4 regions of the Streptomyces sp. NPDC020807 genome follow, and region 1 is predicted to be linked to each of the others. Evidence: riboswitches for the same ligand, from Rfam matches in the RefSeq annotation. Region 1 holds a riboswitch; each other region holds the start of a gene.
What was found. A riboswitch is a leader RNA that binds a small molecule or an ion and turns the genes downstream of it on or off. The one in region 1 is predicted to bind cobalamin.

Region 1 (4,959 bases):
ACAGACCGAGGTTCATCGGCCCGAACGACACGTCCTGGCCGACCGAGGCCGCGAAAAGCTGGTCGTCCGGGTCCTGCACCACGAGCTGCACGGTCGTCCGCAGCCGGGTGAGCCCCTTCCGGTCGTACGCCACCGGCGACCCGTCCAGCAGGAGCGACCCGCTCCCGCAGCGCAGACCGCCGCTGAGCAGCCGCAGGAGCGTCGTCTTCCCGCTGCCGTTGCGTCCGAGGAGCGCGATGGCCCGGCCCTCCGGCACCGCGAAGTCGACGTCCGACAGGACCGCGGGACCGTCCTCGTACGCGAAGCCCGCCCCCGCCAGCTCCACGACGGGGACCGGCGGGCGGGAGGTGCTGCTGCTCACGGAAGGAACCTTTCGAGTACGAGGGTGAGGGCGACGAGCCCCGCGAGGAGCGCGCCCGTCGCCGTCAGGAACCGGACCGACACCGCGGCGGCGGGCACCAGGACCCGCAGCGTCCCGTCGTAACCGCGACCGGCGAGGCCCGACTGCATCCGCTGCGCCCGGTCGAAGGCACGGACGAACGTGGTCGCGCCGAGACCCGCCAGCGAACGCCAGGTCGCCGCCCGGGTGGTGTGCCCGAGGCGGGCCGCCTGCGCCTGCCGGATCTTGGTCAGGGAGTCGAGCAGCAGGAAGATGATCCGGTACATCACGAGCGCCACGTCCACCACGGGCGCCGGCACGCCCGCCCGGACGAGCCGGGGCAGCACGTCCGAGACGGGCGTGGTGAACGCGAAGAGCAGCACGCCGAGCGAGGCGGCCGCGGTTCGGAGCAGCAGCTCCACCGCGTGGCCGGGCCCGCCCGGCGCGAGCGCCACGAACCCGCGCTCCCCGCCGACCTCGAAGAGCAGCGGGACGGCGCCCGTGACGCAGAAGCCCAGCGGGACCCGGAAGGCCCGCCACAGCTGACGGCCCGGCACGGCGGCCGGCCCGAGCAGGACGGCGAGCGTCGCCGCCGCCACGAGCACGGCGCCGGGCCACGGCGGCAGACAGACCGCGCAGAGTGTCAGGCCGAAGCCGAGCAGCGCCTTCTCGGCGGGATGCCGACGGCGCCAGCGGCTGCTGTGCGCCGCCGCGTCGATGGGGAGCATGGGCGGTTACGCGTCCTTGCCGACGGCGTCGGAGGCCTCGGCCGGCATCGGGGAGGCCGGTACCGGGGACGCTGCCGGGGCGGTCGGGACCAAGGGGGCTGCCGGGGAGGCCGGTACCGGGGACGCCAGCTCCGCCCGCGCGCGGGCCTCGCCCTGCCGCCGGCCGCGCCGGACGCCGAAGTAGTACGCGAGGACACCGGCGCCGAGCGCCGCCTGGAGGGCGAAGAGCGCCGACTCGATCTCCCCGGACGGCGGCTCGTACAGCGGGCTGAACCAGGGCTCGTAGTCCGGCTGGAGCTCGGTGATCGCGGTCTCCGCCTCGGCGTCCGCGCCCGTGAACGGCTCCTCCTTGTGGTCGCCGAGGCCGAGCGCGAGCGGAAGGACCGCGAGCGCGACGACGACGAGCAGGAGCAGCGCGTTGATCTTGGTGTTCTTGCTGACACGCGGGGAGCTCATGCCGCGGTCACCTCCTCCGCGGGACGCTCCGGAGCCTTCCGGGAGAGGACGCCGAGCCGGATCAGGTCGCCCTTGCTGGACTGCGTGAGCAGCCGCATCACGAGGACCGTCAGGAGACCCTCGCTCACGGCCAGCGGGATCTGGGTGACGGCGAAGATGGACCCGAACTTGGCGAGCGCGCCGAGGACGCCGCTGCCCTGGTCGGGGAAGGCCAGCGCGAGCTGGACGCTGGTGACGCAGTACGTCGACAGGTCGGCGACGAACGCGCCGAGGAAGACGGCGACCATCAGCGGCGCGCCGGACCGGCGGGCCAGCAGGTACGTCCCGTACCCCGCCCACGGCCCGACGATCGCCATCGAGAAGACGTTCGCGCCGAGCGTGGTCAGCCCGCCGTGGGCGAGCAGGAGGGCCTGGAAGAGGAGCGTGATCGTCCCCAGGACCGCCATGATCGGCGGCCGGAAGAGGATCGCGCCCAGGCCCGTACCGGTCGGGTGGGAACAACTTCCCGTCACCGAGGGCAGCTTGAGTGCCGAGAGGACGAAGGTGAAGGCGCCGGACGCGCCGAGGAGCAGAGTGGACTCGGGGTTCGCGCGCACCTCTCGGGTGAGGGCGCGGGCCCCGTGGACGACGAACGGGGCGGCCGCGACGCCCCAGGCGGCGGCGTGGACGGGGGGTAGGTACCCCTCGGCTATATGCATGGTTGGGAGACCCTCTCCAGCACCTCGTGGATGGACAACGCGCCCCGGCCGGTCTCCTGGCTGACGGTCATACGTCCCGACTCCGCCTTCCCACACCGAGGCGGTCTCCCACGACGGTCCAGTGGCTTGCCCGGGAGGGCTGTCCCCCCCGGGTGTGGAGCCGGAACTCCCGATCACAGTGGCGAGGGCCGCACCGGTACCGCACCGGTTTCCCGTACACCAAGGCCCTGCGACATTAGTGTGTTGACCTGCCCGATCACAACACGGCCGCCACCGGGCGCGCCCTCCCGGTCACTCCCCGCACTCGCGGCCGGCCCTCCCGGGCGCCGCTCATTCCTTCCGGTACGCGTACGCCTCCGAGGCCGCCGCGGCCACCGCGTCGAGGTCCCCGCCGGCACTCGCCGTCACCAGCGCGGCGACCGCGCCCTCGACGAAGGGCGCGTCCACCAGACGGGTGCCCGCCGGGAGTTCGTCACCCTCGGCGAGGAGCGCCTTCACGGTGAGGACCGCGCTGCCGAGGTCGACGAGGACCGCCACCCCGGCCCCGCCGTCGACCGCCTCCGCCGCCTCGGCGACGAGGGCGGCACTCGTCCCGAGACCCCCGTCGGGGAGCCCGCCGGCCGGCCGGATCGGGGCGGTGTCACCGCCGCCGGCGAGGCCGCGGGCGAGCTCGGCGACCGAGGCGGCGACGGCCGCGCTGTGCGAGACGAGCACGATGCCCACCCGCGCCGGCGTCCCCGCGCTCACGAGAGACCCTCCGCCCGGGCGGTGTCGGCGAGCGCCGCGAGCAGCAGCGCCGAGGAGGCGGCCCCCGGATCCTCGTGCCCGATCGACCGCTCGCCCAGATAACTGGCCCGGCCCTTCCTCGCCCGCAGGGGTACGGTCCCCAGCGCACCGGCCGCGGCGGCCGCCCGCCCCGCCTCGAAGGACGTCCGCAGCCCCTCCACGCCCGGAACGAGCGCGTCCAGCATGGTCTTGTCCCCCACCTGCGCCCCGCCGAGCTGTCCCACGGCACCGACCCCGGCGCCGAGGGCCTCCGCGAAGCGTTCCCGGCCGACGGCCGCATCCTCGCCGAGTGCCTTCCCGGCGCGCCGCAGCAGGGTCCCGTACAGCGGCCCCGAGGCCCCGCCGACGGTCGAGATCAGCTCCCGCCCGGCGGCGACGAGCACCGCCCCCGGCGTCGGGGGCGGCTCCTCGGCGAGCACCTCGGCCACGGCGGCGAACCCGCGCCTGAGGTTGGCGCCGTGGTCGGCGTCGCCGATGGCGGAATCGAGATCCGTGAGCCGGTCGGCCTCGCGGGAGACGACCTGGGCGGCCCCCGTCAGCCACCGCACCGCGAACCCGGCGTCGAGACCCTCCGTCATCCCGCTCACCGTCCCCACCGCAGGGCGGCCGTCTGCACGGGCGCGTCCCAGAGCCGCAGCAGCTCCTCGTCGACCTCGCAGAGGGTGACGGAACAGCCGGCCATGTCGAGGGAGGTCACGTGGTTCCCGACGAGCGTCCGGGCGACGGGAATCCCGCGCTCGCCGAGGACCCGCTGCACCTCGGCGTTGAACCCGTACAGTTCGAGCAGCGGCGTGCCGCCCATCCCGTTGACCAGCACCAGCACGGGTCCGCGCGGCCGAAGATCGTCGACGACGACGTCCACGGCGTAGTCCGCGATCTCCCGCGAGGTCATCATGGCCCGCCGCTCCCGCCCCGGTTCGCCATGGATGCCGACTCCCAACTCCAGCTCACCAGGCGGTAGTTGAAAGGTCGGACTGCCCTTGGCCGGCGTGGTGCAGGCGCTGAGGGCGACCCCGAAGGACCGGCACCGCTCGTTCACCCTCCGGGCGACGGCCTCGACCCGCTCCAGCGGCGCCCCCTCCTCGGCGGCGGCGCCCGCGATCTTCTCCACGAACAGGGTGCCCCCGGTCCCGCGCCGCCCCGCCGTGTACAGGCTGTCCGTCACGGCCGCGTCGTCGTCGACGAGCACCCGCGCGACCCGCACCCCCTCGTCCTCGGCGAGCTCCGCGGCCATCTCGAAGTTGAGGACGTCGCCGGTGTAGTTCTTGACGACGAACAGCACACCGGCGCCGCTGTCGACGGCCGCCGCGGCGGCCACCATCTGCCCGGGAACGGGCGACGTGAAGATCTCTCCGGGGCAAGCGGCGTCGAGCATCCCCGGCCCCACGAACCCGCCGTGCAACGGCTCGTGCCCGGATCCGCCGCCCGACACCAGGGCCACCTTCCCGGCCACGGGCGCGTCCCGCCGCAGGACGACCCGACGCTCCACGTCGACGGTCAACTCGGGATGCGCGGCGGCCATCCCGCGCAGCGCGTCGGCCACGACGGTCTCGGGCACGTTGATGAGCATCTTCACGGATACCTCCTGGTGAGGCTGGTATCAGGTGCGGCCTGCGGTGGTTGCCACCCGCCCCTGCGCATGGTGACGCAATTATCGGCGGGCGGGCGCGGTGGCGCACCGGCGCGTTGCGGGGAGAGGGGCTGCCGGTCGTCGTTCACCTTTGGTCCAGACCTATTGACGGGCCCCTGCACCCCTCCTACGATCCCGTCGATCCCCGCACCGCATCTCTCCCGCCGCACCCGGGGGCCGCGCGTCCACGTCCCCCGACGACCCCTCAACGCCCCCCACGCACGCTCACGCACGCTCGCGCCCACGGCGCGTGGCGAGAATGGAGCCCAGCATGTTCCGTCG
Region 2 (4,959 bases), on a different contig from region 1:
CCGGCAGCCTATGCGGAAGGGCCCCGCACTCCAGGAGTGCGGGGCCCTTCCCCGTACGTACGCGGGGGACGGACTAGAAGTCCTCGTCGAGGTCCACCGAGCCCTCGACCGCGACCTGGTACGCGGACGGGCGGCGCTCGAAGAAGTTGGTGAGCTCCTGGACGCCCTGGAGCTCCATGAACGCGAACGGGTTCTCGGAGCCGAAGACCGGGGCGAATCCGAGGCGCTGGAGGCGCTGGTCGGCGACGCACTGGAGGTACTCGCGCATCGACTCGGTGTTCATGCCCGGCAGGCCGTCGCCGCACAGGTCACGGCCGAACTGGAGCTCCGCCTCGACGGCCTCCTTCAGCATGTCCGTGACCTGCTGCTGGAGCTCCGCGTCGAAGAGCTCCGGCTCCTCCTTGCGGACGGTGTCGACGACCTCGAACGCGAAGTTCATGTGCATGGTCTCGTCGCGGAACACCCAGTTGGTGCCGGTCGCCAGACCGTGCAGCAGGCCGCGGGACCGGAACCAGTACACGTACGCGAAGGCACCGTAGAAGAACAGGCCCTCGATGCACGCCGCGAAGCAGATCAGGTTGAGCAGGAAGCGGCGGCGGTCGGCGGCCGTCTCCAGCTTGTCGATCTTCTCGACGGAGTCCATCCAGCGGAAGCAGAACTGCGCCTTCTCGCGGATGGAGGGGATGTTCTCGACGGCGGCGAACGCGGCGGCGCGGTCGTCCGGGTCGGGCAGGTAGGTGTCCAGGAGGGTCAGGTAGAACTGGACGTGCACGGCCTCCTCGAAGAGCTGGCGCGACAGGTACAGGCGCGCCTCCGGGGAGTTGATGTGCTTGTACAGCGTCAGGACGAGGTTGTTCGCCACGATCGAGTCGCCCGTCGCGAAGAACGCGACCAGACGGCCGATCATGTGCTGCTCACCGGGGGTGAGCTTGGCGAGGTCGGCGACGTCCGAGTGGAGGTCGACCTCCTCCACCGTCCACGTGTTCTTGATCGCGTCCCGGTAGCGGTCGTAGAAGTCCGGGTAGCGCATCGGGCGGAGGGTGAGCTCGAAGCCAGGGTCGAGCAGGTTCTTCTTGTCGGTCGTGCTCATTACTGGCAGGCCTCGCAGGACTCGGGGTTCTCAAGGGAGCAGGCGAGCGCCTCGGCGTCGAGGGTCGTCTGCTGGACGGGGATGGGGGCCGGGGCGGCGGCCGTCGACGCCTGGGCGGCGCGGGCGATCCGGGTCGCGGGGCGCGAGCGCAGGTAGTACGTCGTCTTCAGGCCCTGCTTCCAGGCGTACGCGTACATCGACGACAGCTTGCCGATGGTCGGCGTCTCCATGAAGAGGTTCAGCGACTGCGACTGGTCGAGGAACGGCGTACGGGCCGCCGCCATGTCGATGAGGCCGCGCTGCGGGATCTCCCACGCCGTGCGGTACAGCTCACGGGTCTCGGCGGGGATCCAGCCGAAGTCCGCGACGGAGCCGCTGGAGTCGCGGAGCGCGTCACGGGTCTGCGCGTCCCACACGCCGAGCTTCTTCAGCTCGTCGACGAGGTACGAGTTGACCTGGAGGAACTCGCCGGACAGCGTCTCGCGCTTGAAGAGGTTGGAGACCTGCGGCTCGATGCACTCGTAGACGCCCGCGATCGAGGCGATGGTCGCCGTCGGCGCGATGGCCAGGAGGAGGCTGTTGCGCATGCCGACCGAGGCGATCCGCTCGCGCAGGGCGGCCCAGCGCTCCGGCCAGTTCAGCTCGACGTCGTAGTGGTCGGGGTGCAGGACACCGCGGGCCGCGCGGGTCTTCTCCCAGGCGGGGAGCGGGCCGTTGCGCTCGGCGAGGTCGGCGGAGGCCTCGTACGCGGCGAGCATGATCCGCTCGGCGATACGGGTGGACAGCGCGCGCGCCTCGGCGGAGTCGAACGGCAGCTTCAGCTGGAAGAAGACGTCCTGGAGGCCCATGGCACCCAGGCCGACCGGACGCCAGCGGGCGTTGGAGTTGCCCGCCTGCTCGGTCGGGTAGAAGTTGATGTCGACGACGCGGTCGAGGAAGGTGACGGCCGTGCGGACGGTCTCGTCCAGGCGGTCCCAGTCGATGTCCGAACCGACGACGAACGCCCCGAGGTTGACCGAGCCGAGGTTGCAGACCGCGGTCTCGTCGTCGTTCGTGACCTCGATGATCTCGGTGCAGAGGTTCGAGGAGTGCACGACCGAACCCGGCTCGGCCGTCTGGTTGGCCGTGCGGTTCGAGGCGTCCTTGAAGGTCATCCAGCCGTTGCCGGTCTGGGCGAGGGTCCGCATCATGCGGCCGTACAGGTCGCGGGCCGGCATGGTCTTGCGGGCCAGGCCCCTGGCCTCGGCGGCGCGGTAGGCGGCGTCGAACTCGTCGCCCCACAGGTCGACGAGCTCGGGAACGTCCGAGGGGGAGAAGAGCGACCACTCGGCGTCCGCGTTGACCCGGCGCATGAACTCGTCCGGGATCCAGTGCGCGAGGTTGAGGTTGTGCGTACGGCGCTGGTCCTCGCCCGTGTTGTCGCGGAGCTCGAGGAACTCCTCGATGTCCGCGTGCCAGGTCTCCAGGTAGACGGCGGCGGCGCCCTTGCGGCGGCCGCCCTGGTTCACGGCGGCGACGGAGGCGTCGAGGGTCTTCAGGAACGGGACGATGCCGTTCGAGTGGCCGTTGGTGCCGCGGATCAGCGAACCGCGGGCGCGGATGCGGGAGTAGGAGAGCCCGATGCCGCCGGCGTGCTTCGAGAGGCGCGCGACCTGGTGGTAGCGGCCGTAGATGGAGTCCAGCTCGTCCTGGGGGGAGTCCAGGAGGTAGCAGGAGGACATCTGCGGGTGGCGCGTGCCCGAGTTGAAGAGCGTGGGGGAGGAGGGGAGGTAGTCCAGACGGCTCATCAGGCCGTAGAGGGCCGCCACCTCGTCGAGCGCGCGGACCGAGTCGTCCTCGGCGAGGCCGCAGGCGACGCGGAGCATGAAGTGCTGCGGCGTCTCGATGACCTTGCGGGTGATCGGGTGGCGCAGCAGGTAGCGCGAGTAGAGGGTGCGCAGGCCGAAGTAGCCGAAGCGGTCGTCGCCGGCGGCGTCGATCGTGGCGTCGAGGCGCTCGGCGTGGAGCGTGACGAACTCGGCGGCGCGGTCGGCGATCAGGCCCTCGCGGTGGCCGACGGCCACGGAGGCGGAGAAGGAGACCGCGCCCTGGCCGGCCGCCTCGTCGGCGATGGTGACGGTCAGGAGCCGGGCCGCGAGCCGGGAGTAGGCCGGGTCCTCGGCGATGAGACCGGCGGCCGCCTCGGTGGCCAGCTCGCGCAGCTCCGCCTCGTCCGACGTGGCGCTGCGGCCGCGGAGCGCGGCAGCGGCGACCTTGCCGGGGTCGGTGTCGGGGAGATCGGCGGTGAGATCGGTCAGGGTCCGCAGCAGCACGGTGCCGGGTCCGTCGCTGTCGATCTCCGTGGCCGGATCGGCGGGCGCGATGGTCACGTGGGGGCTCTCCCTCGCTCGGCTCCTGGCCGCGACGGGGGAGGGCGGGCGAGGCGGTCCGTACGCACGGACGCCCGCGTCCACCGGCCCACTCCGCGAGGCCCGGACGTCAGTGACACCCGGAACGGACGGACCGGGTGGGCTGCCGGCAGGTCGTCGGACTCGCTCCGCACCCGAAATCGGTAGGAAGCACACCGTTGCGGGACAGTTCCGGATTCGCGCCGGATTTCCCTGCGTCGACAGCGAGGACGAGCATACATGTGGGGGGCGCCGCTGTTGGCGCCCCCCACATGTTGTGTCGTCAGGATTTACACGCCTGTCGTGTGGAACTCCAGTGCGTACGTCATCAGGGTGAAGCCGGGGACCGGGTCCCAGTCCCGCTCCGGGGTGCGGACGAAGCCCGTCCGCTCGTAGAGCCGGTGGGCCGCGACCATGCCCGGCCCCGTGGAGAGCACCAGCCGGGCGCACTCGGGGACGGCCCGCGCGCGGTCCACGCAGGCCCGTACGAGCGCCTCTCCGGCGCCCCGGCCGCGCGCCTCGGGCGCGACCACGAGCATCCGGAACTCGGCCTCGCCGGGGACGGCGATGTCGGCCCAGGCGGTCCCGCCGAGGGCGAAGGTCACACCGCCGATGACGCGGCCGGTCGCCTCGTCGGCGGCGACGAGGACCTCGGCCTCGCGCGCCCGCCGCTCGGTGTCCCGCAGCACCGCCAGGTAGTAGTCGTCCTCGCCGTCCAGCAGCAGCCCGTCGCCCAGATACGTGAATCCGGTGAGGTCGCCGAGTACCTCGTACTCCTCGGGCCGTACCGCCCTGATCGTGACATCCATGCGATCAGTGTGCTCCGACACCGGCCTTGGACGGGGACGCGCCCGGGACGACGTCACCGGCGTCCGCCGTGTAGTCCTCGGGGGAGGTCTCGTCGACGCCCTCGGGGGCCTTGACGGCCTTGAGGACGAAGGTCAGGACGACCGTGACGACGACGTTGAGGACGAAGGCGGTGAGGCCGATGTAGCCGATCTCGCCGATGCCCGGGATCTCGGCGGCCGAGCCGCCGAAGTGCTTCTGCGTCGGGCTGGCGACGCCGTACGCGGCGGCCGTGCCGTACACCATGCCGACGGCCCAGCCGGCGAGCAGCGCCCAGCGGTGGAACCAGCGGGTGAAGAGGCCGCCGACCAGCGCCGGGAAGGTCTGGAGGATCCAGATGCCGCCGAGGAGCTGGAAGTTGATCGCGACCGTCTTGTCCATGGTGAGGACGAAGACGAGCGCGCCGACCTTCACGAGGAGCGAGACCAGCTTGGAGACCTGGGTCTCCTGCTTCGGAGTCGCGTCCTTCTTGAGGAAGTCCTTGTAGATGTTCCTCGTGAAGAGGTTGGCGGCGGCGATCGACATGATCGCGGCCGGGACGAGCGCGCCGATGCCGATCGCGGCGAAGGCCACGCCCGCGAACCACGCCGGGAACATGTCCTCGAAGAGCTGCGGGATGGCGAGCTGGCCGTTCTT
Region 3 (4,959 bases), on a different contig from region 1:
CCGATCGCCCCCGGCTCGACCACCAGCCGTACGCGGGCGGCGGGCGAGCGGCACGTCCTCGACGCGGGCGGGACCGTCCTGCGACCCCACCTCGTGTACGGGACGGGGGACCGGCAACTGGTACCGGGCCTGGTCCGGCTCCTCACCGCGCTGCCCGGCCCCTTCGCGAACGGCGGCGGCGCGGTGGGCTCGGTGCACTCCGTCATCGACGTGGAGAGCCTGGCGGGCGCCCTGCTGGGCGCCGCGCTCTCGCCGCGGACCGAGCCGGGCGCGTACTACGTCGGCCACCCCGAGCCGGTGCCGGCGGCGGCCCTGATCGCCGCCGCCGAGACGCTGACCGTCCGCCCGCCGGAGGCCCCCGGGACGCCGGTCGCGGACGTCGCGGCGGCCTGTAACCTCCTCGCGGACCTCCCCTTCGCGCAGCACCACCTCGCCATGCTCGCCACCGACCACTGGTTCGCCGACGACCGCCCCTGGCGGGAGCTCGGTTGCGTGCCGGGGCCGGGCTTCGCCGAGGGGTTCGCGGCGCACGCGCCGTGGTACCGGCGGCTGCTCCTCGGCGCTGCCCGAAGCGGACCCACCCCCACATCGTAGGAAGGCACCATCCACATGGCCCGCTTGGCCGGCAGGACCGCGATCGTCACGGGAGCGAGCCGAGGCATCGGAAGAGGCGTCGCCGAGCGGCTCGCCGCGGACGGCGCCCTGGTCGCCGTCCACTACGGCCGCGACGAGGACGCCGCCCGCGCGACGGTGCGGGGCGTCGAGGAGCGGGGCGGGCGGGCCTTCGCCTTCCGGTCCGACCTCGCGGCGCCGGACGCCGTCGACGTGTTCTACGCGGGCCTCGACGCGGGTCTCGCGGAGCTCGGCGAGGAGCCCGGCTTCGACATCCTCGTCAACAACGCCGGGGCGAGCGGCTCCGGCCGCGTCCACGAGCTGTCCCCCGAGGTCTTCGACCGGCTCTTCGCGATCAACGTGAAGGCCCCCCTCTTCCTCATCCAGCGGGGCCTCGACCGGCTCCGTGACGGCGGCCGGATCGTCAACGTCTCCTCCCTCGCGACCAGGACGGCCTTCCCCGAGTCCGTGACCTACGCGATGACCAAGGGCGCCGTCGACACGATGACGCTGGCGCTCGCCAAGGAGCTCGGCCCCCGGGGGATCACGGTCAACGCCGTCGCCCCCGGCTTCGTCGCCACCGACATGAACGCCCGGCGCCGGACGACCCCGGAGGCGCGCGCGGCCCTCGCCGCCCACTCGGTCTTCGGCCGGATCGGCGACCCCGCCGACATCGCGGACGTCGTCGCCTTCCTCGTCTCCGACGAGGCCCGCTGGGTCACCGGCCAGTACCTGGACGTCTCGGGCGGCAGCGCCCTCTGAGGGGTTCGCTGGATAAGGTGGGCGCACGATGACACGTTTCCGCGACAGCGTCCGGTCCCTCCTGCGCGAGCAGGTGCTCGACGCCGCCTACCGCCTCGTCGCCGCCGAGGGCTGGGGCGGCCTGCGCATGACCGGCATCGCGCGCGCCGCCGGGATCAGCCGCCAGACGCTCTACAACGAGTTCGGCTCGAAGGAGGCCATCGGCCAGGCCCTCGTCCAGCGAGAGCTGGAGGGCTTCCTCGTCGGAATCCAGCGCGAACTGGACGCCCACCGAGGCGAGTTGGAGGCCGCGGCGGCGGCCGGGGTCGGCTACACGCTCCAGCAGGCCGTGGACAACCCCCTCATCAAGAGCGTCCTGGTGGCGGCGCGCGGCGGCGACGACGACCTCCTCGCCTATCTGACCACCCGGCCCGAACCCGTCTTCGGGACGGCGATGACCCTGCTCGACGCGTACGCGATCGAGGCCTGGCCCGACGTGGACGAGGAGTCCCGCGGCCTCGCGGTCGAGACGATCGTGCGGCTCACCGTCAGTCACATCGTCCAGCCGGTGGCGTCCCCCGAGGTCTCGGCGGCGCGCATCGCGCGGATCACGGCCCGGATCGCGTACCCCGGCGGCCGCTGACCGCCACTCCCTCGCGCCGATCGACGGGCGGCGGGCGCGCCGACGGGGTACACCTCGACTGAGACCCCGTGACACCCCCATCGCCGATGACGACAGGGAGGCCGCCGTGGACGGCAGAAGCAAAGGGTTCGTGAAGTCCTTCAACCGTCGTGACGGATACGGGTTCGTCGTCCCCGTCGGTTCCGAGGAGCAGGTCTGGTTCAGCGCCGCCGACATCGAGGGCGAGGCCAGGACGCTCTCCGAGGGGCAGCAGATCACCTTCGTCCTCGCCCTCGGCGAGGGTCGTTTCGAGGCGAAGGAGATCCGCCTCTGAAGGCGCCGGCACTCCCATGGGGTGTGCGGGTGCGAAGAGGGCCTCGGCGGGCGCGGTGGTACTGTGCCGAAGCCAGTCGCACCTTTGTACGCACCCGAACGGGCGAGTGCACGGGTCAGGGAATCCGGTGGGAATCCGGAGCTGACGCGCAGCGGTGAGGGCGACGGGCGGAGCATCGGCCACTGGGCACTGTCGCGGGACGGGCCCGGGAAGGCGCTCCGTCCGGATGACCCCGAGTCCGAAGACCTGCTGGCGGCCCCGGCGTCGCGACGTCGCCCGGGGAGCACCGTACGACAGGCTCCGCGCATGAGCCGTGACGCAGAGGAAGCTCCGTGCCGTTCGCACACCCCGTCCCTCGCCCCGCCCGGACCCTGCTCCTGGCCCTGATGTCCGCGCTGGTCCTGGCCGTGGCCGGCTGCGCCGGTGGAACCGCCCCGAAGCCCGCGGCGAAGAACCAGGAGGAGGGCACCGCCTCCGGACACCCCGTGACGCTCGACAACTGCGGTCAGCGCGTACGGATCGACCGAGCGCCCCGGAGGGCCGTCGCGCTCGACCAGGGCGCCGCCGAGATCCTGCTCTCCCTCGGCCTCGCCGACCGGATGGTGGGCACCGCCACCTGGACCGACCCCGTCCTCAAAGGACTTGAGGCGGAGAACGCGAAGGTCCCGCGCCTCGCCGACCGCTACCCCTCCTTCGAGAAGGTCCTCGGCACCGAACCCGACTTCGCCGCCGCCTCCTTCGGCTACACGCTCGGCAAGGGCGGCGTGGCACCCCGCGAGCAGTTCGCGAAGCTCGGCGTCCCCACCTACCTCTCGCCGACCGACTGCGCCGGCAAGGACAACAGCGGCGACGGCGACGGCGTCCGCACCAAGCCGCTCACGATGGAGACCGTGTACGGCGAAATCCGTGACCTGGCCCGGGTGTTCGACGTGAGCGAGCGCGGCGAGAAGCTCGTCGCCGAGCTCAAGGGGCGGGTGGCGAAGGCCGCTTCGGCGGGCGACTTCACCGACGCGACCGTCCTCTACTGGTACGCCAACGCCGAATCCCCCTACATGGCCGGCTGTTGCGGGGCCCCCGGCGTCATCACCCGTGCGCTCGGCGCGAAGAACGTCTTCGACGACACCCGCGAGGAATGGCCCCAGATCAACTGGGAGAGCGTCGCCGACCGCGACCCCGACGTCCTCGTCATCGGCGACCTGATCCGCCGCTCCCAGTCCGCCGAGAGCGCCGCCAGGAAGATCGCCTTCCTGGAGTCCGACCCCGTCACGCGGAACATGACGGCGGTGCGGAAGAAGCGGTACGTGCTCCTCAGCGGCCAGGCCATGAACCCCACCCTGCGCACGGTCGAGGGCATCGAGAAGCTGGCGGCGGCGCTCCGCTCGTACGGACTCGCGAAGTGAGCGCACCCGCCACCAGGAGCCCCGCCGCCACCAGGAGCCCGGTGGCCCTCTGGGTCCTGGCCGGGCTCGCCCTCCTCGGCGCCTCCGTCGCCGTCGCGATCACCGTCGGACCCGCCGACCTGCGGGTCGGCGAGGTCGGGTCGGTCGTCGCCGCCCACCTCGGCGGCGACCCGGGCGCCTCCGGCGTCTCGCCGATCCGGGACGGCATCGTCTGGAACCTCCGTCTGCCCCGCACCCTCCTCGCGGCCGTCTGCGGCGCCGGACTCGCCGTCTGCGGCGTCGTGATGCAGTCGCTGCTCCGCAACCCGCTCGCCGACCCGTTCGTCCTCGGCGTCTCCTCCGGCGCCTCGACCGGCGCCGTCCTGGTCGTCGTCCTCGGTGTCGGCGGGGGAGTCCTCTCCGTCACCGGCGGCGCGTTCCTCGGCGCGGTCGCCTCCTTCGCGCTCGTCCTGCTGCTCAGTCACACCCTCGGCGGCTCCACCGACCGCGTGGTCCTCGCGGGCGTCGCGGCGATGCAGCTCTTCTCCGCACTGACGTCGTTCGTCGTCATGACGGCCGCCGACGCGGAGACCACCCGCGGCGTGCTCTTCTGGCTGCTCGGCTCGCTCGGCGGGGCGGGCTGGGGCGACGTCCGCGTGTGCCTCGCGGTGCTCGTCGCGGTCCTGTTCGTCTGCGGCGGGCACGCGCGGACCCTCGACGCCTTCGCCTTCGGCGAGGACGCCGCCGCGTCCCTCGGTGTCGCCGTCACCCGCACCCGTACGGTCCTGCTGTGCGCCACCGCGCTCCTCACGGCCGCGCTGGTCTCCGCCGCCGGCGCGATCGGCTTCGTCGGACTCGTCCTGCCCCACGCGGCCCGCGCCCTCGTCGGGCCCGGCCACGCCCGGCTCCTGCCGGTGTCGGCGCTTGCCGGGGCCGTCTTCCTCGTCTGGGCCGACACCCTCGCCCGCACCGTGCTCGCACCGCAGGAGGTGCCGGTGGGCGTGGTGACCTCGCTGGTCGGCGTACCGGCTTTCGTGCTCGTCCTCTACCGGACGCGGGGAACACGATGACCTCAACCACCGGTTCCGCCGGGGGGCTTCGCGCCGAGCGCGTCTCCCGCGCCGTCGACGGGACCCCCGTCCTCGACGGGGTCAGCCTCGCCCCGCGTCCCGGCACCGTCACCGGACTGCTCGGTCCCAACGGCTCGGGGAAGTCGACCCTCCTCCGGCTCCTCGCCGGAGTCCTCGCCCCCGACAGCGGCGTCGTCACCC
Region 4 (4,959 bases), on a different contig from region 1:
TCGGCGTTGACGAGCGCGCCGCGCGACTCGGGGGTCAGCCAGGGCGCGCCGGCGGGGCCGGTGCCGACGACGGTGACCTCGCCCCGCTCGCGTACGGGCGCCTCCTGGTCGATGCGGGAGGGCAGCACGGCGACGGAGAAGTACGGGACCGACTCGGGGGCGATCTCGGCAAGGACGCCGGTGCGCTCGCCGGCCATGAACGCCCGCTCCACGTACCGCGCGTCGTCGAGGCGGCCCGCGCGTTCCAGGGCGCGCCGGACCGTGGGGAAGGTGCGGCCGAGCTTCATCACGACCGCCGAGTCGGTGCCCGCGAGACGGGCCGTCAGCTCGTCCTCCGGCAGGGTGCCGGGGATGATCGTGAGGACCTCCTCCGCCTCGCACAGCGGCTCGCCGAGCCGGGCGGCGGCGGCGCTCACCGAGGTCACGCCGGGGATGACGGTCGTGTCGTAGCGGTCCGCGAGCCGCTTGTGCATGTGCTGGTACGAGCCGTAGAACAGCGGGTCGCCCTCGGCGAGCACGGCGACGGTGCGGCCCGCGTCGAGGTGGGCGGCGAGCCGGGCCGCGGCCTCCTCGTAGAAGTCGTCGAGGGCGCCCCGGTAGCCGCCGGGGTGGTCCGTGGTCTCGACGGTGAGCGGGTACACGAGCCGCTCCTCGACGTGGTCCTCGCGGAGGTGCTCGGCCGCGATGGAGCGGGCGATCGAGCGGCCGTGGCGGGCCGAGTGGTAGGCGACGACGTCGGCCTCGGCGATGGCCTTCACGGCCGCCACCGTCATGAGGTTCGGGTCGCCGGGGCCGAGCCCGACCCCGTACAGCTTGCCCTGAGGGGTGCCCTTCGGGGTGCTCATGCCTGTATCTCCGCTTCGTGCGCGAGCGCGTTGAGGGCGGCGGCCGTCATGGCGCTGCCGCCGCGCCGGCCCCGTACGACGAGGTATTCGAGGCCGAGGCCGTTCTCGGCGAGGGCGTCCTTCGACTCGGCGGCGCCGATGAAGCCGACCGGGATGCCGAGGACGGCGGCGGGCCTGCCCGCGCCCTTCGCGACCATCTCCAGGAGGTGGAAGAGCGCGGTGGGCGCGTTGCCGATGGCGACGACGGAGCCTTCGAGGCGGTCGCGCCAGAGTTCGAGCGCGGCGGCCGAGCGGGTGGTGCCGAGCTCGGCGGCGAGGCCGGGGACGGCCGGGTCGGAGAGCGCGCAGAGCACCTCGTTGTCGGCGGGCAGCCGTTTGCGGGTGACGCCGCTGGCCACCATCTGGGCGTCGCAGAGGATCGGCGCGCCGGCCTGGAGGGCGGCGCGGGCGTCCGCGACGACCCGCGACGAGTAGGCGATATCGCTGACGAGGTCGGTCATGCCGCAGGCGTGGATCATCCGGACCGCCACCTGGGCGACGTCGGCGGGCAGGCCGTCGAGGTCCGCCTCGGCGCGGATCGTGGCAAAGGACCGGCGGTAGATCTCCGTCCCGTCCTTCTCGTAGTCGAACATCCTGGTGCTCTCGCTCATCTCGTCATCGGGTGGTGGCCGTGGTGGTCGTGCGGGCCGTGGTGACGGCTTCGTGCAGGGCGGTACGGGGGGTGGGGGCGCCGTTCACCAGGTACGCGCCGTCGGCGGTGGCGACGACGTCGACCCAGGTGCCGTGCGGGTGGCCGCAGCGGCGCTCGCAGCCGGAGTAGTGGACGGGCGTGCCCGCTCCGGGCAGGCCGCGCGCCGGGGCCGGGACGGCGTCGGCGCGGACGTCCGCGAGGGACTTGGCGCAGCCGGGGCGGCCGGTGCAGGCGGTCACGTTCACCCAGGGGGAGCCGGGGTCGGTGATCAGGCCGTGGGCGGCGAGCCGGTCGGTGCCGGCCGTGGTGCCCACGACCACCGCGCCGCGCCACGGCGTCAGCCGTACCTCTTCGGCGGGCAGCAGCGCCCGCAGCTGCGCGGCGGTGAGGCGGCCGAGGGGCGCGAGGACGTACAGGGCGCGGGCGCCGAGCGGCCCGGGCGCGGGCGGTCCTCCGTAGAGCAGGAGCGAGGCGGCAGGGGTGACGGGCTCCGCCGCGATCCCGGCCCGCGCGAGGGCGCCGGCCAGGTCGGGGGCGTGGCCGTCGGGGAGTTCCCCGACCCGCCAGGCGCCGGTTCCGGCCGCGCGGGCCGCGTCGAGGAAGGCCCCGGCGGCGGTGAGCGCGGCGCGGGCGGCGTCGGTCCCGGCGACGTGGTACGCCTGCCCGCCGACGTACAGCCGTGCGCGGCCCGCCTCCACTGCGACCAAGGTCACATCGCCGCCGAGCCCCGCCACGTCCCCGCGGCCGTCGTCGAGGACGAAGAGGAAACGGCCGGAAAGCGCCGCCGCCCAGGGGGCGGCGCAGAGGAGGGCGTCGAGTTCGCGGGCCCACAACTGGACCTCGGGGCCGCCGAGTCCGTCGAGTCCCGCGGCGGGGGAGACGACGATGTTGCGGACGCGTTCGTGCGTGGCGGAGGGCAGCAGGCCCGCGTCCGCGAGGAGCGCGGCGAGCTCCGTCCCGCAGCCGTCCGCCAGGCCGCGGAGCTCGGCGTTGCCCCGGGAGGTGACGCTCACCGAGCCGTCGCCCAGGGTCTCCGCCGCGTGCGCGAGGACCTCCACCTGACGTGCCGTCAAACGCCCTGCGGGAAGCCGGAGTCGAGCCAGGCCGCCGTCGTCGGCGGCGTGCAGGCGCAGCGCGCCGGGGCAGGCATCGCCACGGTCCCGGGCGGACGGTTCGTTCCGCTGGGGCTTCGGGGACGGGGGCGGGGTGGGCGGCATGGCGGCGAGCATACCCACGGGACAGGAGGCCCTCACCGGGTGTGATCCGGCCGACTCCCCGTCTCCCTTCGGCCCGTCCCCGGCACGATCTAGGATGCGGGAAGGCATGGGGTCCCAGGGCCCCGGGGAGGAAGCCCGGTGAGAATCCGGCGCGGTCCCGCCACTGTGAGCCCGTACCGGCCTGGCCGGTACGGGTGAGTCAGGAACTCCCCGCCGACACCACGACCACCCGGGGCGCGGACAACCCCGAGGAAGGGCCTGCGCCTGCCATGCTCCTGCTGCTGTCGCACTCCGACACCGACCTGCTCAGCGCCCGCGCGGCCGACGCCGCGGCGGACGGGGACGGTCCCGCGTACCGCTTCGCCAACCCCTCCCGGCTTCCCCTCGCCGACCTGCCCGGCCTCCTCGACGGCGTCGAGCTCGTCGTCGTCCGCCTCCTCGGCGGCCTGCGCTCCTGGCAGGAGGGGCTCGACGCGATCCACGCCGCCGGAAAGCCGGTCGTCGTGCTCAGCGGCGAACAGGCCCCCGACGCGCAGCTGATGGAGGCCTCGACGGTCCCCGTCGGCGTCGCGACCGAGGCGCACGCCTACCTCGCGCACGGCGGCCCCGCGAACCTGACGCAGCTGGCCCGCTTCCTCTCCGACACCGTGCTCCTCACCGGTCACGGCTTCGAGGCCCCGGCCGCCGCCCCCACCTGGGGTCCCCTGGAGCGCACCCCCCGCCGCACCGACGGCCCGACGGTCGCCGTGCTCTACTACCGCGCCCACCACATGAGCGGGAACACCGCCTTCGTCGACGCCCTCTGCGACGCCGTCGAGGACGCCGGGGCCCAGGCGCTGCCGCTGTACGTGGCCTCGCTGCGCGCCCCCGAGGAGGAGCTCGTCGAGACGCTCCGCGGCGCCGACGCGATCGTCACGACCGTCCTCGCCGCCGGCGGTACGAAGCCCGCCGAGGCGCAGGCCGGCGGCGACGAGGAGGCCTGGGACGCGGGGGCGCTCGCCGCGCTCGACGTGCCGATCCTCCAGGCGCTCTGCCTGACCGGTTCGCGGTCCGCCTGGGAGGAGAACGACGAGGGCCTCTCGCCGCTCGACGCCGCCAGCCAGGTGGCCGTGCCCGAGTTCGACGGCCGCCTCATCACCGTCCCGTTCTCCTTCAAGGAGATCGACGCCGACGGCCTGCCCGCGTACGTCGCCGACGCCGAGCGCGCGGCCCGCGTCGCCGGGATCGCCGTCCGGCACGCCCGGCTCCGCCACATCCCGAACGCCGAGAAGAAGCTCGCGCTCGTCCTCTCCGCGTACCCCACCAAGCACTCCCGCATCGGCAACGCCGTCGGTCTCGACACCCCCGCCTCCGCCGTCGCCCTGCTGCGCCGACTGATCGCCGAGGGGTACGACTTCGGGCCCGAGGCCGACCTGCCCGGCCTGGTCTCCGGCGACGGCGACGAGCTGATCTACGCCCTCATCGAGGCCGGCGGCCATGACCAGGACTGGCTGACCGAGGAGCAGCTCGCGAGGAACCCGGTCCGCATCCCGGCCGCCGACTACAAGCGCTGGTACGCGACGCTCCCGGCCGAGCTGCGCGAGCAGGTCGAGGAGCACTGGGGCCCGGCGCCGGGCGAGATGTTCCTCGACCGGTCCCGCAATCCGGAGGGCGACATCGTCCTCGCGGCGCTGCGGCGCGGGAACCTGCTGATCCTCATCCAGCCGCCGCGCGGCTTCGGCGAGAACCCGATCGCGATCTACCACGACCCCGATCTGCCGCCGTCCCACCACTACCTGGCCGCCTACCGGTGGATCGCCGCCCGCGAGGACGACGGCGGCTTCGGCGCCGACGCGATGGTCCACCTCGGCAAGCACGGCAACCTGGAGTGGCTGCCGGGCAAGAACGCCGGCCTGTCCGCCGCCTGCGGCCCGGACGCGGCGCTCGGCGACATCCCGCTGATCTACCCGTTCCTCGTCAACGACCCGGGCGAGGGCACCCAGGCCAAGCGGCGCGTGCACGCGACCCTCGTCGACCACCTGGTGCCGCCGATGGCCCGCGCCGACTCGTACGGCGACATCGCGCGCCTGGAGCAGCTGCTCGACGAGTACGCGCAGATCTCCTCCATGGACCCGTCGAAGCTGCCCGCGATCCGCGCGCAGATCTGGACGCTGATCCAGGCGGCGAAGCTCGACCACGACCTCGGCATGGAGGACCGCCCGGAGGA

Region 2: it holds a riboswitch for cobalamin, as region 1 does, so the genes downstream of both, AB0G79_RS22625 (ribonucleoside-diphosphate reductase subunit alpha) here and AB0G79_RS29600 (energy-coupling factor ABC transporter permease) in region 1, are expected to answer to the same signal.
Region 3: it holds a riboswitch for cobalamin, as region 1 does, so the genes downstream of both, AB0G79_RS18260 (ABC transporter substrate-binding protein) here and AB0G79_RS29600 (energy-coupling factor ABC transporter permease) in region 1, are expected to answer to the same signal.
Region 4: it holds a riboswitch for cobalamin, as region 1 does, so the genes downstream of both, cobN (cobaltochelatase subunit CobN) here and AB0G79_RS29600 (energy-coupling factor ABC transporter permease) in region 1, are expected to answer to the same signal.

What each region holds. Positions count from the first base shown of each region.
Region 1 covers NZ_JBFADU010000030.1:22,584-27,542, reverse strand. Annotated here, with positions in the region: gene AB0G79_RS29615 (ATP-binding cassette domain-containing protein) at 1-361, opposite strand, end outside; gene cbiQ (cobalt ECF transporter T component CbiQ) at 358-1,107, opposite strand; gene AB0G79_RS29605 (energy-coupling factor ABC transporter substrate-binding protein) at 1,114-1,563, opposite strand; gene AB0G79_RS29600 (energy-coupling factor ABC transporter permease) at 1,560-2,261, opposite strand; cobalamin riboswitch at 2,290-2,500, opposite strand; gene AB0G79_RS29595 (PTS fructose transporter subunit IIA) at 2,592-3,008, opposite strand; gene dhaL (dihydroxyacetone kinase subunit DhaL) at 3,005-3,625, opposite strand; gene dhaK (dihydroxyacetone kinase subunit DhaK) at 3,631-4,623, opposite strand; gene AB0G79_RS29580 (glycosyl hydrolase family 18 protein) at 4,949-4,959, shown strand, end outside.
Region 2 covers NZ_JBFADU010000016.1:86,812-91,770, reverse strand. Annotated here, with positions in the region: gene AB0G79_RS22630 (ribonucleotide-diphosphate reductase subunit beta) at 74-1,090, opposite strand; gene AB0G79_RS22625 (ribonucleoside-diphosphate reductase subunit alpha) at 1,090-3,459, opposite strand; cobalamin riboswitch at 3,589-3,728, opposite strand; gene AB0G79_RS22620 (GNAT family N-acetyltransferase) at 3,768-4,286, opposite strand; gene mctP (monocarboxylate uptake permease MctP) at 4,291-4,959, opposite strand, start outside.
Region 3 covers NZ_JBFADU010000011.1:41,298-46,256, forward strand. Annotated here, with positions in the region: gene AB0G79_RS18240 (NAD-dependent epimerase/dehydratase family protein) at 1-594, shown strand, start outside; gene AB0G79_RS18245 (glucose 1-dehydrogenase) at 610-1,374, shown strand; gene AB0G79_RS18250 (TetR family transcriptional regulator) at 1,403-1,996, shown strand; gene AB0G79_RS18255 (cold shock domain-containing protein) at 2,103-2,309, shown strand; cobalamin riboswitch at 2,427-2,557, shown strand; gene AB0G79_RS18260 (ABC transporter substrate-binding protein) at 2,696-3,709, shown strand; gene AB0G79_RS18265 (iron chelate uptake ABC transporter family permease subunit) at 3,751-4,758, shown strand; gene AB0G79_RS18270 (ABC transporter ATP-binding protein) at 4,755-4,959, shown strand, end outside.
Region 4 covers NZ_JBFADU010000001.1:409,952-414,910, forward strand. Annotated here, with positions in the region: gene cobJ (precorrin-3B C(17)-methyltransferase) at 1-845, opposite strand, end outside; gene AB0G79_RS01970 (precorrin-8X methylmutase) at 842-1,495, opposite strand; gene AB0G79_RS01975 (cobalamin biosynthesis protein CobG) at 1,500-2,765, opposite strand; cobalamin riboswitch at 2,845-2,983, shown strand; gene cobN (cobaltochelatase subunit CobN) at 3,023-4,959, shown strand, end outside.